DNA from 2 places in the Cryobacterium roopkundense genome. Region 2 is predicted to be linked to the other one. Evidence: predicted binding sites of a transcription regulator. Region 2 holds the regulator's gene; the other holds the start of a gene.
What was found. The regulator LexA, encoded in region 2, represses DNA repair genes until DNA is damaged. The targets are predictions, from matches to a motif close to TCGAACANNTGTTCGA.
Positions count from the first base shown of each region.

Region 1: a site for LexA is predicted at 6,337-6,352, ahead of BJ997_RS15125 (Rv2578c family radical SAM protein). Genes of this name have one in related genera too.

Region 1 covers NZ_JACHBQ010000001.1:3,234,963-3,242,948, forward strand. The annotation lists gene BJ997_RS15100 (sensor histidine kinase) at 1-1,025, opposite strand, end outside; gene BJ997_RS15105 (response regulator transcription factor) at 1,059-1,712, opposite strand; gene BJ997_RS15110 (thymidine kinase) at 2,005-2,625, opposite strand; gene BJ997_RS15115 (hypothetical protein) at 2,625-3,863, opposite strand; gene BJ997_RS15120 (sensor histidine kinase) at 3,860-5,080, opposite strand; gene BJ997_RS15125 (Rv2578c family radical SAM protein) at 5,273-6,328, opposite strand; gene BJ997_RS15130 (SDR family NAD(P)-dependent oxidoreductase) at 6,433-7,194, opposite strand; gene BJ997_RS15135 (acetamidase/formamidase family protein) at 7,309-7,986, opposite strand, start outside.
Region 2 covers NZ_JACHBQ010000001.1:960,660-968,645, forward strand. The annotation lists gene metE (5-methyltetrahydropteroyltriglutamate--homocysteine S-methyltransferase) at 1-1,645, shown strand, start outside; gene BJ997_RS04525 (glycosyltransferase family 2 protein) at 1,668-3,104, opposite strand; gene lexA (transcriptional repressor LexA) at 3,311-4,015, opposite strand; gene BJ997_RS04535 (LysM peptidoglycan-binding domain-containing protein) at 4,310-4,657, shown strand; gene BJ997_RS04540 (histidinol-phosphate transaminase) at 4,686-5,783, shown strand; gene hisB (imidazoleglycerol-phosphate dehydratase HisB) at 5,793-6,416, shown strand; gene hisH (imidazole glycerol phosphate synthase subunit HisH) at 6,413-7,045, shown strand; gene priA (bifunctional 1-(5-phosphoribosyl)-5-((5-phosphoribosylamino)methylideneamino)imidazole-4-carboxamide isomerase/phosphoribosylanthranilate isomerase PriA) at 7,091-7,837, shown strand; gene BJ997_RS04560 (SseB family protein) at 7,821-7,986, shown strand, end outside.

The DNA.
Region 1 (7,986 bases), 2.3 Mb from region 2:
TCCCCCACCGCGCCGACCACGGCATCGCCGACATGCACCGGGATCAGTCGCTCGAGGTGCAGCTCCGAGCGCAGGATCACGTCGGGGGCGAGGTCCCTGGCAACCGCCGAAAGCCGCAGCCACAGCCCGGACCGCAGCACGACGTCGACCGACGTCGGATTGCTCAGCGCGTCGAGTTTCTCGATGGTCGTGGCGGCCTGCCGGGCGACCACGGCCGGGTCGGCCCGGCCGAGCCCGGCCACCAGCAGGGTGGAGATCACACTGTCGTGCACGAGGGCGTCGATGATCTGGCGCTCCTGCGTTCGTGCCGTGCGTGCCGCCCGCCCGGCATCCGCTGCCCTGGACAACCGGGCGGCCGCCTCGATGCGCCCGGCGCTGCGACGAAGGGCGAGGGTGAATCCAGCGAAGACACTGATCAGTAGGAGCGAATACAGCCCGTCTTCAACCCCCACGAGGGCCGGGCGGTAGTTGGGCGTCGTGACGGCGCGCACGAGCCCGCTGAGCGTGCACGCCAGCACAATGAACGACCACGCCACCCAGCCGCGCTCGGCCACCGCCACCGCCACGCAGGGAATGCCCGTGAAGGAGAGCACCCAGGGGATGCCGAGTTCCTGGGGCAGCGCGCCGGCCCCGAGGATGAGCCAGCCCACGAGAATGGCGATGAACACGAGGCCGTGCAGCAGAGCCAGGCGGCGAAGGAGCGACAGCGGAGCATGCCGGGACAACACCGCCGACAGCAGCGGCAGCCCGAAGACGAGCAGCCACGCCGTCCACGACAACTCAAGGGCGGGCTCGTGGGCCTGGGCCAGGAACGGCTGGATGGACAGACCACCGAAGATGATCGCGCCGCCGCCGACCGCGAGGTACAGCATGCGGGTGAGGCGGTCCCGGGCTCCGTCGGCTTGCACCGGCAGGTTGATGACGGCGGAGGGTGTGCGACGCACCGCGAGCAGCGGGGAGGTGAAGGCCGCGTGCACGCTCGGGCGCGCCGACTCCGCATCGACGGGCGTTGGCGGCAGGGTCACGGGGTGGTCAGCTGGGGGGCGAATTCGACCCGGTCAGCGCTGACCGGGTATGGGCAGGATACCGTCTTCGAGCGCGCGCTTGTAGAGGTCGATCTTCGTGTTGGCCGGACGTCCTACCCGCTCGTACTTGGACCGCACCCGACGGATGTAGTCGATCACGGTCGACTCCGACAGCCCGGTCTTCGACGCCACGAGGGGTGCCTTCGCCCCCGCCGCGTAGAGGGACAGCACCTCGCGCTCGCGTGGGCTGAGCGCCGCGTTGGAGATCTCGGGGTCGCCGTCGAGGGCCGCGGCCCAGTCCGTCGACGCGATGGTCTCGCCGAGCGCCGCCCGGGCGACGGCGTCGAGCAGCACGCCGGTGGGTTCGGATTTGCGCACGACGCCGAGCACTCCCGAGCGCGCCGCCGCGCGCATCAGCTGGGCGTCGTCGCCGCCGGTGAAGGCGAGCACCTCGGCGCCGCGCTCACGCAGGCGCAGCACGTTGCTCGTGACCGTCGACCCGTCGGAGAGCCGCAGATCGAGGATGACGAGGTCGATCTTCTCCTCGGGCGCCGTGGCGCCCAGAAGTTCGGAGACCGTCGCGACTGTCGCCACGACATGGATGTTACCGATGGTGGAGAAGAGTTCCGCGAATCCGCGAGCGACGATTTCGTGATCATCGATGAGGGCAACCCTGTAGCGGTACATGTTCCTAACCCTAACGGGGGGACAGACCGGTACGTGTTTCCGCCTGCCCAGAGCGGCCAGACGGGGTGTAATCGTGACCCGCTGCTCATAATTTAGCGTACATGCGGCCAAAAGTGCATAAAAGCACTCGACTGAACCTCAATTTGGGGGCCACTAGAAGTGACGGCTACCCAATTATTTGGGGTGTACCTACAGTTGACCCTGGGGAACATTACGGGGGGTACCGGGGGTGTTGAGGCGCTCGCGACTTCCGAACAGGAGGCTTGCGGGCGCCTCACCTACGATCCGACGCTCAGGCGCGGCTGCGGGTGTTGAGAACGCCGTGGCTTTCTTCGAGATAGCACGACCCGCACAGCGACTCGTAGGTCACCTCGGTGCCGTCGATCGCCACCTGGTCGCCGTCGAACACATACACGCCGTCGATCTTGCGTCCGTTAAACACGGCCTTGCGGCCACACCGGCAGATCGTTTTGAGCTCCTCGAGACTGTGTGACACCTCCAGCAGGCGCCGGCTGCCCGGGAACGCCACGGTCTGGAAGTCGGTGCGAATGCCGTACGCGAGCACGGGAACGTTCTTCAGGATCGCGATGCGCAGCAGGTCGTCCACCTGCGTCTCGGTGAGGAACTGCGCCTCGTCGAGCAGCAGGGCACTCACGTCGAGTCCGGTCTCGGCGAGCACCCGCTCGCGGTGCTGCTGGAAGGTGGCGAGGGCATCCGTTTCGGGGGTCAGCAGGTAGTCGACCGCCCGGGTGACGCCGAGCCGGGAGAGAATGCCGCGGTCGCCCTTCGTGTCCACGGACGGCTTCGCCAGCAACACCCGGTGCCCGCGTTCCTCGTAGTTGTAGGCCGCCTGCAGCATGGACGTGCTCTTGCCGCTGTTCATGGCGCCATAGCGAAAGTAGAGCTTCGCCATCAATACTCGTTTCTGGTTGCGGCCGCAGCCAGGGTGGGTCGGCCGCCGGCCGAGCCGGAATCCATTCGCATGTCGAGAGTCTGCCCGCGCACGGTGACGCGCACCTGGCCGAATTCCACCCTCAACACGGCGACGAACGGATGCACGAGGCGGCGCAGCCGATAGGGCGACAGGGCAACGGATGCCTCGAGCGCCACGGTCGTGAACGACTCGGCTTCCGCGCCCTCCGACTGCCGACCGGACAGGCGCAGCGAGAGCGCGGCGGGGTCGAACCCCGGCTGACCGAAAAGCATCACGAGCAGCGCGCCCAGCGCGGCCCGCTCGCGAGCGCTGAACCGGGCCGCCCGACGGTCGGGGTCGTCGGCTGCGGGGAGGGTGAGCGCTGGGCGGCCGTCAGCGACTGCCAACGCCGACCGCTCGCGGGCGAGCAGGTCGTCGAGCCAGGTGTGGTCGGTTTCGGCCACGAGGCTCTGCCGCACCTGCTCGGCGAGCGAACGCGCCCGCTCGATGTCGGCGGCGGTCACCGTGCCGCGGGCGAGTATCTCGTCGAGGAACGGCAGCACGCTCGCGTTGAGGCTCGCCATCCTCTGCTGCACGACGGCCCTGGACGTGGCCGCTCGGCTCTCTTCGGTGTGCAGGTGAATGGACCGCTGGGCATCCGTTTGCCAGATCCGAATGGCCTTCACCACCTGGCGGCAGTAGGCGGCACCGGCCAAGGCGGGCGCGAGCAACTGCACCGCGGCGAGAATGGCGAAGATTGCCGGCGGGGTGGCGCCGCCGAGGGAGTCCGCCTGGGCGAGGGCGCCAAACGCCACGACCAGTGTCGCCCCGAGCGCCACGGCGACCATTTCACGCCAGGGCCGGAACGGCGCGAGCGCCATGATGAGCAGGCCGAGGCCGATCTGGCCGAAATCGTTGTGCACTGACTCGTTGTGGCCCCACATGCCGAGCTGCTCGAAGACGTAACCCAGCAGCGCGAGGCTCACCATGAGCACGGTCGAGCGGCGCTCGAACGGAGCACTCTCCGGCAGCGCAGCCCACACGAGCACGCCGGCAGCGAGGGACATCGCCACGACGCCGAGGGCCGTGAAGAGCTCGTTCTGCACCTCGCCGGACTGGGTGAGCGTGGAGAAGACCGCGTAGGCCACCACGATCAGCGCGGTGACGGGGGCGAGCGGCCAGGCCGCGAGCCCGCCGATCGGGTCGAGGCGCTGCTGCGTGGCGTCTGGCGCGCTCATCGGCTGGGCCGAGCGGCGAGGGCGAGGGTTGGCACGGCGTCCGGCACGGCGACGGGCACCGTGAGGCGCACCGTGGTGCCGGCGCCCGGCCGGGTCCAGATCTCGACGGAGCCGCCTACCCTGTCGACACGGCGACGCACCGACTGTCGGAGGCCGAGCCGGCCGCGACTGGAGCCGGTGAGAGTGAAGCCGCTGCCGGCATCCGCTATCATCACCGAGACGGTGTCGTCGTCGCTTTCAACGCTCACCTCGGCGGCGGTCACCCCGGCGTGCAGGAGCACATTGCCCAGGCAGTGCTCGGCCGCAAGGGCGAGCTCGCGGTCGACCGCAGCGGTGAGGCGGTCGAGGGCGTTGCTGTCGCCCGTGATCTCCACGATGAGCCCCCCGGATCGACAGCGGTCGATGGCGCGGAACAGTGCGCTCGCGGCCAGGTCGCCGGGCTCGTGAGGGTCGGCGTCGGTGAGCCAGTCGGTATCGCGCAGTACGTGCAGCGCGCCCGTCAAGCCCATGTGCAGGTGAGGGCTCACGGCGCCCGGAACGGCGTTGGCCAGCGCCACCAGCTGGGTGACGGTCGTGTCGTTGATCAGGGCGATCGAGCGATTGTCGAGGGCGTCCCGGAGCGTGCTCGCCGCATCGTCCTCGGCGGCGCGGAGCAGGGCGGGCTGGGCGAGCCTGCCCCGACGACGACCGAGCCCGGCCAGCAACAACACCGTGGTGAGGAAGACGTAGGCGGAGACGGTGAAGAAGTCCCGGCCCCCGATCACACCGGCGTGCGCCATGGCCAGCAGGGCCGCGCCCTCGGCGAGGAGGAAGCCGGCCGTGCTCCACAACGCGCCGAGAAACAGGCCAGAACCGGCGCCACCCACCATGACGAGGGCCATCTTGGGCAGGGCGACGAGAAAGATTATGGAGGCCGGCAGCACCGCCGGAGCACTCAACACGGTGTCGGTATAGAGGTAGACACACGCCGTTCCGGTGAGCAGATAGGCGAGGGAGACCAGCACGGTGCGGCGCCGGGCGAGCACCACGAGGAGGCCGGCCATACCCAGGATCACGGCGACGGTGACGGTGAGTTCGGAGCCGGCGCGGGTCATGCTGAGCAGCCCGACCGCGGCAAGCGCACCGAACAGGCAGATCAGGCCGAACCAGTGCGTGGCGCGGGCGAGGGCGCGACTGAGCGCTGACTGTACAAGATGGCCCGGTAATCCAAGAGTCATGGAATCCCCCTCATTCTGAGTATGCCACCTGAGACGTGGAGTACGCCCCGACGGGCGCTGGCACTGCTCGGCCCGGTCGCTGCGCCGGGTACTCCCCCACGCCGTAAAACCGGTAAAACTCGCAACACGCCGCTCGCGCCACCCCACCCGGCGTGTGACCAAAGAAGCCGGTTTTGCGGTCGGGCCTGATGGTCAGAACAGGGTGGGGGCGAGCTCTGGCGGGATTTCCTGCGCGATGAGCGAACCGGACGATGCGAGGCCGCTCGAGCGCGGGCCGCCGGTGGAGGGATCAGTGCGGCCACCCTCGAGCCCGTGCGCCCTGATCAGCGGTTTGATGCGCGCGGCGAGCCAGGCGCGGTACTCCTTGGGCGCGTAGGTGCCGCCGGCGAAGAGCTCGAGGTAACGCGGCAGCAGTTGAGGGTGGTCGCGCTCAAGCCACTGCAGGTACCACTGCTTCACCGTGGGCTTCAGGTTGAGCGCGCAGTAGAGCACGCTCGAGGCGCCGGCGGCCTTCGCTTGGCGGAGGGCGTCGTCGAGGTGCGCGCGGGTGTCGGTGAGAAAGGGCAGGATGGGCATCATGAAGACCCCGCAGTCAAGGCCCCGCTCGCGAACCGCGGTGACAGCGGCCAGTCGCGCCTTCGTCGAGGGGGTTCCGGGCTCGACCGACTGCTGGAGGTTGTCGTCGTAGATGGCGATGGACAGCGCGATGTCGACGGGCACGCGCCGGCTCGCCTCGGCCAGCAAATCCAGGTCGCGGCGCAGCAGGGTTCCCTTGGTGAGGAGCGACAGCGGCGTGCCCGACTCGGCCAGGGCGGCAATGATGCCGGGCATCAGCCGATAGCGGCCCTCGGCGCGCTGATACGGGTCGGTGTTGGTGCCCAACGCAACCGGATGCTTGCCCCAGCCGGGCTTAGCCAGCTCCTTTCTCAGCACCTCGGCCACGTTCACCTTCACGATGATCTCGCTGTCGAAGTCCTTCCCGGCGTCGAGATTGAGGTACTCGTGGGTGGGCCGCGCGAAGCAGTAGGCGCACGCGTGCGAGCAGCCCCGATACGGGTTGATCGTGTAGCCGAACGGCAGGGCGGACTGGCCGGGCACTCGGTTGAGCGCGCTCTTGGCGAGGATCTCGTGGAAGGTGATGCCGGCGAACTCGGGCGTCTGCACACTGCGCACGAAGTTGTTGAGCTTGGCGAGACCGGGAAGGGCGCCGGCCTGCTCCGTCGTGAGTTCCTGACCGGTCCAACGCATGACCTTATTCGAACACACCTTCGAGTAAGGCGCAAGCGCTGGCCGCGACATCCGCTCTCCTTGCAGTGTCGTCTTGCCTGGGGCGGGCAGGCAGGGGCGGGGCGCTAGAGCTGGATGCCGCGGGTCAGGGCGCCGTCAATGAGAAGGTTCGCACCCGTGGTGCGGCTCGACACCGGGCTGGACAGGAAGACCACGCTCGCCGCGATCTCCTGCGGCGTACCCAGGCGGCCCGTGGGGTTCAATGCCACCGCCGAGTCGAAGAACTCGCGATCACTCGCCTCGAGGCTCTCCCAGACGCCACCCGCGTGATAGGTGTTGCCCGGCGACACCGTATTGGCGCGGATGCCTCTCCCGGCAAGCTGTAACGCGAGCCCGGCGATGTACCCGATGATGGCGGTCTTCACGGTGCCATACGGTCCGGAGGCGAAGTCGACCTCGCGCCCGGACACGCTCGAGAGCGCCACAATCGACCCCGCGCTGCTCTTCTCGAGGAATGGCAGGCTTGCCTGCACGAGATTGACGGTACCCATCAAGTCGATCTCGAGAGAGTCGACCCAATTCTGCGCCGTGTCGGGGATAGCGAGGGCACTCACGTTGCTCACGATCATGTCGAGGCCGCCGAAGCGCTCCGCGGTGTCATTCACCCACGCCGTGAGACAGGCGGTGTCGCGCACGTCGAGCACAGTGCCCACCACGGTGACCGGAGCGGATGCGAAAGCGGCTTCCGTCGCCGCCACCTCGTCGGCACTTCGGGCACAGAAGGCCACGTTGGCGCCCTCTGCGACGAATGCGTCGACGATCGCGCGCCCGATTCCTTTGGTGCCGCCGGTAACGAGGGCTGTCTTATTGGCAATTCGCAGGTCCATGGTCATTCCTTCGATTGGGTGAAGCAGTGAAGCAGTGAGGCGGTGAGGCGGTGAGGACAGGGTGGCCATTCGCGCGCCAGTTCCTCCGGGATCCTGTGCGGGGGTGGGGCCGCGTCAGCGGGTCGCGGCCCTTGAGCGCAGGTCGCGGTGCATCCCGTCAAAGGCATGGGCCGCCGGGAAGAGCGACTTGCGCACCTTCACCACCACGCTGTAGTTCGGGTCGACCACGTTGGCAATCGGTGCCTCGGCCACCTGGCTGAGCAGCTGGTAGGCATCCATTTCGTGCAGGTCGAAGAGTTCGCCGAACCAACGGATCATCTCGAGCTGCGCGATGCGCCATGAATCTTCCATGGGCCGGGAGGATCCCACGATCATCCAGTAATCGTCGGTTTCGAGTCGGGGCCAGAGCGGCGCCCGACCCTTGATAAGGTCCACGAGAATGGTGGAGTTCATGGCGCCCTCCACCGCGGTGCCGCAAGCCTCTCCCTCGCCCTGGCGGTAGTGGCCGTCCCCGATCGAGAACAGCGCTCCCTCCACGTTCACCCCGAGGAACACCGTGGTGCCGGCCTTGATCTCCGGGGTATCCATGTTTCCGCCGAATCGCTCAGGCACGAGCGACGAGCGCACCTCATGGCCTGCAGGCGCCACTCCCACGGTGCCGAGCATGGGTTCGAGCGGCAGCGCCACCTCGAAGTCACCGAAGCGGGCTTGAAATCCCACGGTTCGCGCCGCCGTGTCGACCTCATAAACCCACGTGGCTTCCGGCAGCGCCTGCTGCAGCAGCGCGGTGCG
Region 2 (7,986 bases):
TCCCCGCGTGAAGACGCTCGAGGCCCTCGCCTGGAGCTACGCAGCCCTCGGCAGGTTGGCACGCCGACCCGCGATCTTCGTGGCTGCCCCCTACGGCAGCCTCGACGACGCGCTTCCCGTGCTGGCAGCGACCCGGGTGGACGCCATCGGCATCGACCTCGTGCGCGGAACGCTGCCGGAGCCGACGCCGGGCCTGGTCGACAAGGTGCTCGTGGCCGGAGTCATTGACGGCCATAACATCTGGCGCGGCGACCTCGCGGCGGCCCTCGACCGTGCGGTGGCGCTGAAGGAGCTGTCGCCGACGGTTTCCATCTCCACGTCCACGTCGCTGCTGCACGTTCCCCACGACGTCGCCCACGAATCGTCGCTCGGAGCCGAACTCACGAGCTGGCTCGCCTTCGCCGACCAGAAGGTCGGTCAGGTCTGCACCCTCGCGCGCGGCCTCTCCGCTGGCGCGGCCGCGGTGGAGCCCGAGCTCTCCGCAGCGGATGCCGCACTTACGGCCCGCAGCTCCGCCCCCGGCGTTCGGGACGATGCTGTTCGCGCTCGCGCCGCCGCTCTCCTCGACTCGGACTTCTTACGGGGCGACTACGCCACACGGCTGGCAGCCCAGGAGGTCGCACTGGGGTTGCCGCTCTTGCCTACGACGACGATCGGGTCCTTCCCGCAGACCGCGGACATCCGTCGCGCCCGCGCCAGATTTCTGACGGGCGTCCTGACCGAGGGCGCGTACCGAGAGCTCATGCAGGCCGAGATCGCGCGCGTGGTCGACCTGCAGGAGGAGATCGGACTCGACGTGCTCGTGCACGGGGAGCCCGAGCGCAACGACATGGTGCAGTACTTCGCGGAGAACCTCAACGGCTTCGCGGTCACCGAGAATGGCTGGGTGCAGTCCTACGGCAGCCGCTGCACACGACCCTCGATCCTCTGGGGCGACGTGTCGCGTCCGAAACCGATCACCGTGGAGTGGTCGGGCTACGCCCAGAGCCTCACGGCCAAGCCGGTCAAGGGAATGCTGACAGGTCCGGTCACGATTCTCGCCTGGTCCTTCGTGCGTGAGGATCAGCCGCTCGGAGAGACCGCCCGCCAGGTGGCGCTCGCGCTGCGCGACGAAATCAGCGACCTCGAGGCGGCGGGGATCGGTATCGTGCAGGTCGACGAGCCGGCCCTGCGTGAGCTCCTTCCCCTGAAGAAGAAGGACCACGCCCACTATCTGGACTGGTCGGTGGGGTCGTTCCGACTGGCGACCGCCGGAGTGGCCGACAGCACCCAGATCCACACCCACCTGTGCTACTCCGAGTTCGGCGTGGTGCTCGAGGCCATCGGGAACCTGGATGCCGACGTCACCAGCATCGAAGCCGCCAGGTCACGCATGGACGTGGTGCACGACATCGAAGCCGGCGGGTTCGACCACGGAATCGGCCCGGGTGTCTGGGACATCCATTCCCCGCGGGTGCCCGGCGTGACTGAGCTGACCGAGTTGCTCCACATCGCCGTGGGAGCCATCCCCGCTCGCCAGGTCTGGGTGAACCCGGACTGTGGTCTCAAGACCCGCGGCTACACGGAGACTGTGGAGTCCCTGCAGAACATGCTGGAGGCGACGCGAATCGTTCGCGAGCGCATCGACGCGTCCGTCACGGCCTGAGGATGCGCCAGGGGAGCCACCGCTATTTCCAGCGGCGGGCGGTTCCCCCGATGAACTGCGCGTAGCCCACGAGGGAGGCGACCGAGCAGAAGACCTGGTAGAAGAGGAGGAACGACAGATAGCCGCGCAGGTTCTTGCGCACGAACAGGCCGAGCGGCCCGAAGACGCGCAGACGTTGGTAGCGACGCAGGCCGCCGTAGATGATGAGCGTCGCGGGGATCACGGTCAGCGCCCAGATCGACACGATTGTCGGATCTCCGAGGAAGACGAAGATCAGCAGTCCGGGGAGCCAGATGAGGGCGTAGCCGATGTCGAGCAGCGGGATCAAGAGGTTGATGCCGGCGATCATTCCGGCCAATCGTCTCGTTTGGCGCCACGGCGGCACCGCGCGAAGGCCTTCGAGCATTCCCCGTGCCCAGCGTGAGCGCTGGCGCATGAAGTGCTTCACAGCGTCGGGGGCATCGGTGAACGCGACGGCGGTGGGTTCGAAGATCACCCGGTCGCCCTGTTCGAGGAGTTTCCACGTCATCACGATGTCCTCCCCGATGGCATCGGGCCACCCGCCGATCCCGCGCACGCTGTCGGCAAGGTAGACCGAGAAGGCGCCCTGAGCCACGAGGGTGGACTGGTACAGCCCCTGCATGCGCTTGACGCCAGCGATACCGAGGTAGTAATCCCACTCCTGCATGCGGGTGAGAAGGTTCGTGCGCGAATTGCGAACAAGGACCGTTCCGGCCACGGCCACCGTGTTCTGTGGCGCAGATTCGAGTCTGGAGATCAATCGACGCAGTGCGTCGCGGTGCAGCAGCGTGTCGGCGTCGACGGTGATGACGTATGTCGTGGTGACGTGCTCGAGAGCCGTGTTTAGAGCGTGGGACTTTCCGGGGCGTTCCTCCCTCACGATCAGAAGGTCCATGCCCATCTCAACCGCAGCGAGTTCGGCGAATCGGGCAGTGTCGTCCGTCGAGCCGTTGTCCGCAAGAATCACCGTCACGGGGCCCGCGTAGTCCGTGCGACCGATACAGCGCATGGTCTCCGCGATCCCGGTCATTTCGTTGCGGGCGGCCACGATGATCGTGAGCGGGCTGGTCGGATTCAGCACACGCAGGGGCGGCTGGCGATCGAGAATGAGAGACATGGCCATCAGAGCGACAACGTACCCGGGTAGATAGGCCACGAGGGACACGATTATCCACGCCACGGGCGCTCCGAATGACTCTGTCAGGTCTTTGATCCAGGGCTGAGACAACCACACGGCCACGCTTGTCCACAGGACTGCAAAGGTGACGGCGATCACGAACTTCGTGGTGACCGACAGATAGAACCGTTTATAGTGAGCAGGCCTGGCCGACTCGGCGTCGCTGGTGGCTGAACGGTCCGCTGTCGGACCACCCGCTGTCGGACCACCCGCTGTCGGACCATCCGCTGTCGGACTATTCGGTGAGGTTGTCTCCGTCATGCTTCCCCCGGGGTATGGTGCGATGTGCACGCCACGGTTCACGGACTACGCAAGCTCAGTGTTCAACGGCTAGTAGCGACCATACGTGACCTGAAAGCCAAACGAGCCAGTTCAATCCAAGAAAAGCCGAGATGTTAGCCGGATGTAACAAGTCCCCTTTCGTGGGTCAGTCGGAGCGATGCGAGTTGAACTCGCCTGTGGGGGGCTCAGACGGAACGGAGTACCGCCACAACCTTGCCGAGGATTTCAGCGAAGTCCCCGACGATCGGCTCGAAATTCGTGTTGCGGGGAAGTAGCCACGTGTGCCCGTCTCGCTGGCGGAAGACCTTCACGGTCGCCTCGCCGTCGAGCATTGCGGCCACGATTTCGCCGTTCTCCGCTGTTTTTTGCTGGCGAATGACCACCCAGTCACCGTCGCAGATTGCCGCGTCGATCATGGACTCACCGATGACTTTGAGCATGAACAGTTCGCCCTTGCCTACGAGCTGGCGGGGAAGGGGAAAGATCTCGTCGATCTGCTGCTCGGCCATGATGGGCACGCCGGCGGCAATCCGACCGACGAGGGGAACCATCGCCGCGTCGCCGACCTGTACCGGGCTGTGGAAGCTCTCTCCCTCGCGCGCTGCCGGGTCCTCGGCGGCACGGGGTACCTCGATGAGCACCTCAAGGGCGCGGGGACGATTCGGATCGCGGCGGAGGTAGCCGCTCAGCTCCAGTTGGTTGAGCTGGTGGGTCACGCTCGACAACGAGGCGAGACCGACCGCATCCCCGATCTCGCGCATGCTCGGCGGGTACCCGCGCTGGCTGACCGATCTCTGGATCACGTCGAGGATGGCGAGCTGTCGCTCGCTCAGGCTTTTGCGGCGTCTGGTGCCGCCCTTTTCGCGGGAACCGCTGGTGTCTGTCGTCACGTTGTCGCTCCTCGAGTCGGTCCCGATGCGGCCTGAAATCTCGGCCGTTGATCGGGAATGTCGGTGGTGTCTGGTGAAGTGTGAAATGAACATCTTCTCTATCGAAACTTTATCCAGTTTGAACGTCCTAGACAAACATCTATTCGATCATGTCGCGATCAATTTATGGAAAAAGTCTTGAAAAGGGTTGATTGTTCGAATATTCGAAGATACATTCGGAACATAGTTTCGTACCCGGCCCTCCCGGCCGAGGGGCGGGTACGGAACTGCACGACCAACACCTGGAGGTTCGACATGAGTGCAACTCTCACCACAACAAAGCTTCGACTGACTCGCCGCGGACGGGGCGTCATCATGGCGCTCGTGGCGGCGCCCGTCGTGGCCGCCGCTATAGTGTTGGCGCTCAATGGGGGCGGCGCGTTCGCCGCTGGTGCTGGCCCGGCAACCGGCCCGTTGCAGACGGAGCTCGTGTCGTTCACGTACGTCACTGTCGCTGCCGGGGAGTCGCTGTGGGACGTGGCCCAAAACATCGCACCGTCCAAGGACCCTCGCGATGTCATCGTCGAGATCATGAGTCTCAACCAGATGCCGGGCGACTCCGTGCAGCCGGGGCAGCGTCTGGCGCTGCCAACCGGCTACTAGTGCCGCGCTTCGGCTCTAGCATGGAAGAGTGACTCTTCTCAGCGATCTTCCCCTGCGCGACGACCTTCGTGGTCAGGTTCCCTACGGAGCCCCGCAACTTCACGTGCCCGTTGCGCTCAACGTGAACGAGAACACCCACCCGATTCCCGAGCCGGTAGCCGTGGATATCGTGCGTGCGCTTGCGCAGGCCGTGCAGACCGTGAACCGATATCCGGACCGGGAATTCACCGAACTCCGCGAACGGCTCGCCGGCTACCTCGGGCATGGCCTCACTGCGAATAATATATGGGCCGGCAACGGATCCAATGAGGTGCTTCAGCAGGTGTTGCAGGCTTTCGGGGGTCCGGGCCGGTCGCTGCTCGGGTTCGTACCCACGTATTCGATGTACTCTATACTCGCCTCCGGCACCGGAACCGAGTGGGTCGCGGGCGATCGAGACGCCGACTATCGGTTGTCGCCCGACACCGCCGTCGCGTGGGTCACCCGCACCAACCCCGACCTCGTCTTTCTGTGTTCTCCAAACAACCCCACCGGCACACCGCTGTCCCTCGACACGATTGCCGCCGTCTACGAGGCGAGTACCGGGATCGTCGTCGTCGATGAGGCCTATGCCGAGTTCGGCCCGGTTGGCACCCCGAGCGCCCTTAGCCTTCTCCCCGGGCGCGAGCGCCTGCTCGTGTCTCGCACCATGAGCAAGGCGTTCGCCTTTGCCGGGGCCCGCGTGGGATACCTCGCAGCGGACCCGGCCGTGACGGATGCGCTGCGCCTGGTGCGCCTGCCGTACCACCTGTCTGCCCTCACCCAGGCGGCCGCGAACGCCGCGCTCGCGCACACCGACGAGATGCTCGCGATGGTCGATGACATCCGCGGACAGCGCGACCGCCTGGTACAGGAGCTGACGCGACTCGGGTACGCCCCGCACGAGAGCGGCAGTAACTTCGTTCTCTTCGGTGGCGTCGCCGACCCGCACGCCACCTTTGAGGCGCTCCTCGCCGAGGGCATTCTCATCCGCGACATTGGAATCCCCGGTCACCTCCGGGTGACGGCCGGCACGCGAGCCGAGACCACCGCCTTCGTGGAGGCACTGGAACGGCTCGGTCGGGCGACCGGGGCTGAAGCCGAATAAACTAGGCACATGAGTTCTTCTTCACCTGCGGCCGCGCCGCGCGACGCCCACCTGCAGCGCGAGACCAGTGAATCGAGCATCGAGCTGTCGCTCAACCTCGACGGTACGGGGGTGAGCGACATCAATACGACTGTGCCGTTCTTCGATCACCTGCTCACGGCCTTCGCGAAGCACTCCCTGACGGACCTCGCCGTGAGGGCACACGGCGACACTGACATCGACGTTCACCACACGGTGGAAGACGTCGGTATTGTGCTCGGCCGGGCCATCAAACAGGCACTCGGCGACAAGTCGGGCATTGCCCGCTACGGAGATGCCCTCGTTCCCCTGGACGAAGCCCTTGCCCAGGCTGTCGTGGACGTTTCGGGTCGGCCCTACCTTGTGCACTCCGGCGAGCCTGCCGGTTTTGAGTTTCACCTCATCGGTGGACACTTCACCGGATCCATGGTGCGCCACGTCTTCGAGGCTATTGCTTTCAACGCCGGCCTCACCATGCACGTCACCGTGCTGGGCGGCCGAGACCCGCACCACATCGCGGAAGCGGAGTTCAAGGCCTTCGCTCGAGCCTTTCGGCTGGCCAAGGCGCTCGACCCGCTCGTGACCGGGATCCCCTCGACGAAGGGCGCTCTGTGACGCGCGTCGTCGTCTTGGACTACGGAACGGGCAACGTTCACTCGGCAGTGAAGGCCTTGGAGCTTGCCGGCGCCGACGTCACCCTCACGCACGATCGCGGGATCGCACTCGAAGCCCACGGCCTCGTCGTTCCCGGCGTCGGTGCTTTCAGCGCGGTCATGAGCGCTCTGAAGGGCGTGCGCGGCGATGAGATCGTCGACCGACGGCTGGCCGGTGGGCGGGCAGTGCTCGGAATCTGCGTCGGCATGCAGGTGCTCTTCGAGCGCGGCGTCGAGCGCGGCATCGACACTGAGGGACTCGGCGAATGGCCGGGAACTGTCACGGAGCTTCCGGCCGCAGTACTGCCCCACATGGGGTGGAACACCGTAGCCGCAGGCCCGGATTCAAGGTTGTTCAGCGGCATCGAAGACGAACGCTTCTATTTCGTGCACTCTTACGCCGCGCAGTCGTGGACGCTCGACGTGCAGCCGCCCTTTCCTCAGCCCTGCCTCACCTGGGCGGACCACGGGGCGCCGTTTCTGGCCGCCGTCGAGAATGGGCCGCTGTCGGCGACCCAATTCCATCCGGAGAAGTCCGGGGACGCGGGTATTCGCCTGCTCACGAATTGGCTCAGCACCCTTCACGAGTAAGTATTTATCACACCATCAGGCTCTGTCACACAATCAAGGAAAATCATGAGTGAGTTCAACACCACCCCCCGTCTCGTGCTTTTGCCGGCCGTCGACGTCGCCGACGGTAAGGCCGTACGTCTGACCCAGGGCCGCGCCGGTACCGAAACCAATTACGGCACGCCCGATGATGCGGCCGCCGACTGGGTGCGTCAGGGGGCGGAGTGGATTCACCTCGTCGACCTCGACGCAGCGTTCGGTCGCGGAAACAACACGAGCGTTATCAAGAAGGTCATTCGCCAGGTGAAGGGCGTCAATATCGAGTTGTCTGGCGGGATCCGTGACGACGAGTCGCTCGAAGCAGCCCTCAGCACGGGCGTCGAACGCATCAACCTCGGAACCGCAGCGCTCGAAAACCCCGAGTGGGCCGCGAGCGTCATCGCGCAGTACGGCGAGGCGGTGGCCGTGGGACTCGACGTGCGCGGCACCACCCTCGCTGCGCGCGGGTGGACCAAGGACGGAGGCGACCTGTGGCAGGTTCTCGGGCGTCTCGAAGCCGCCGGCTGCGCCCGCTATGTCGTGACCGACGTGACCAAGGACGGCACCCTGCAGGGGCCGAACATTGACTTGCTGCGTCAGATCCTGGACAAGACCCGCCGCCCGGTCATCGCCTCAGGTGGCGTGTCGAGCCTGGACGATCTCATTGCCCTACGCGAACTCGTGCCCCTGGGGCTGGAGGGCGCCATCGTCGGGAAGGCACTCTACGCCGGTGCGTTCACCCTCGCCGAGGCCCTGGATGTCTCGGGCTCGTAACCTCGGTTCCACCGGTCGACCCGACGGGCCAGGGCTGACGGATGCACGCGGTGGCGCGGATTCCGCGGGCCAGCCCTGGGCGGGGCGCACATTCGAACCCAACGACAGCGCCGACGACGACGGGCTCGCCCCCGAAGCGTTAACCGCAG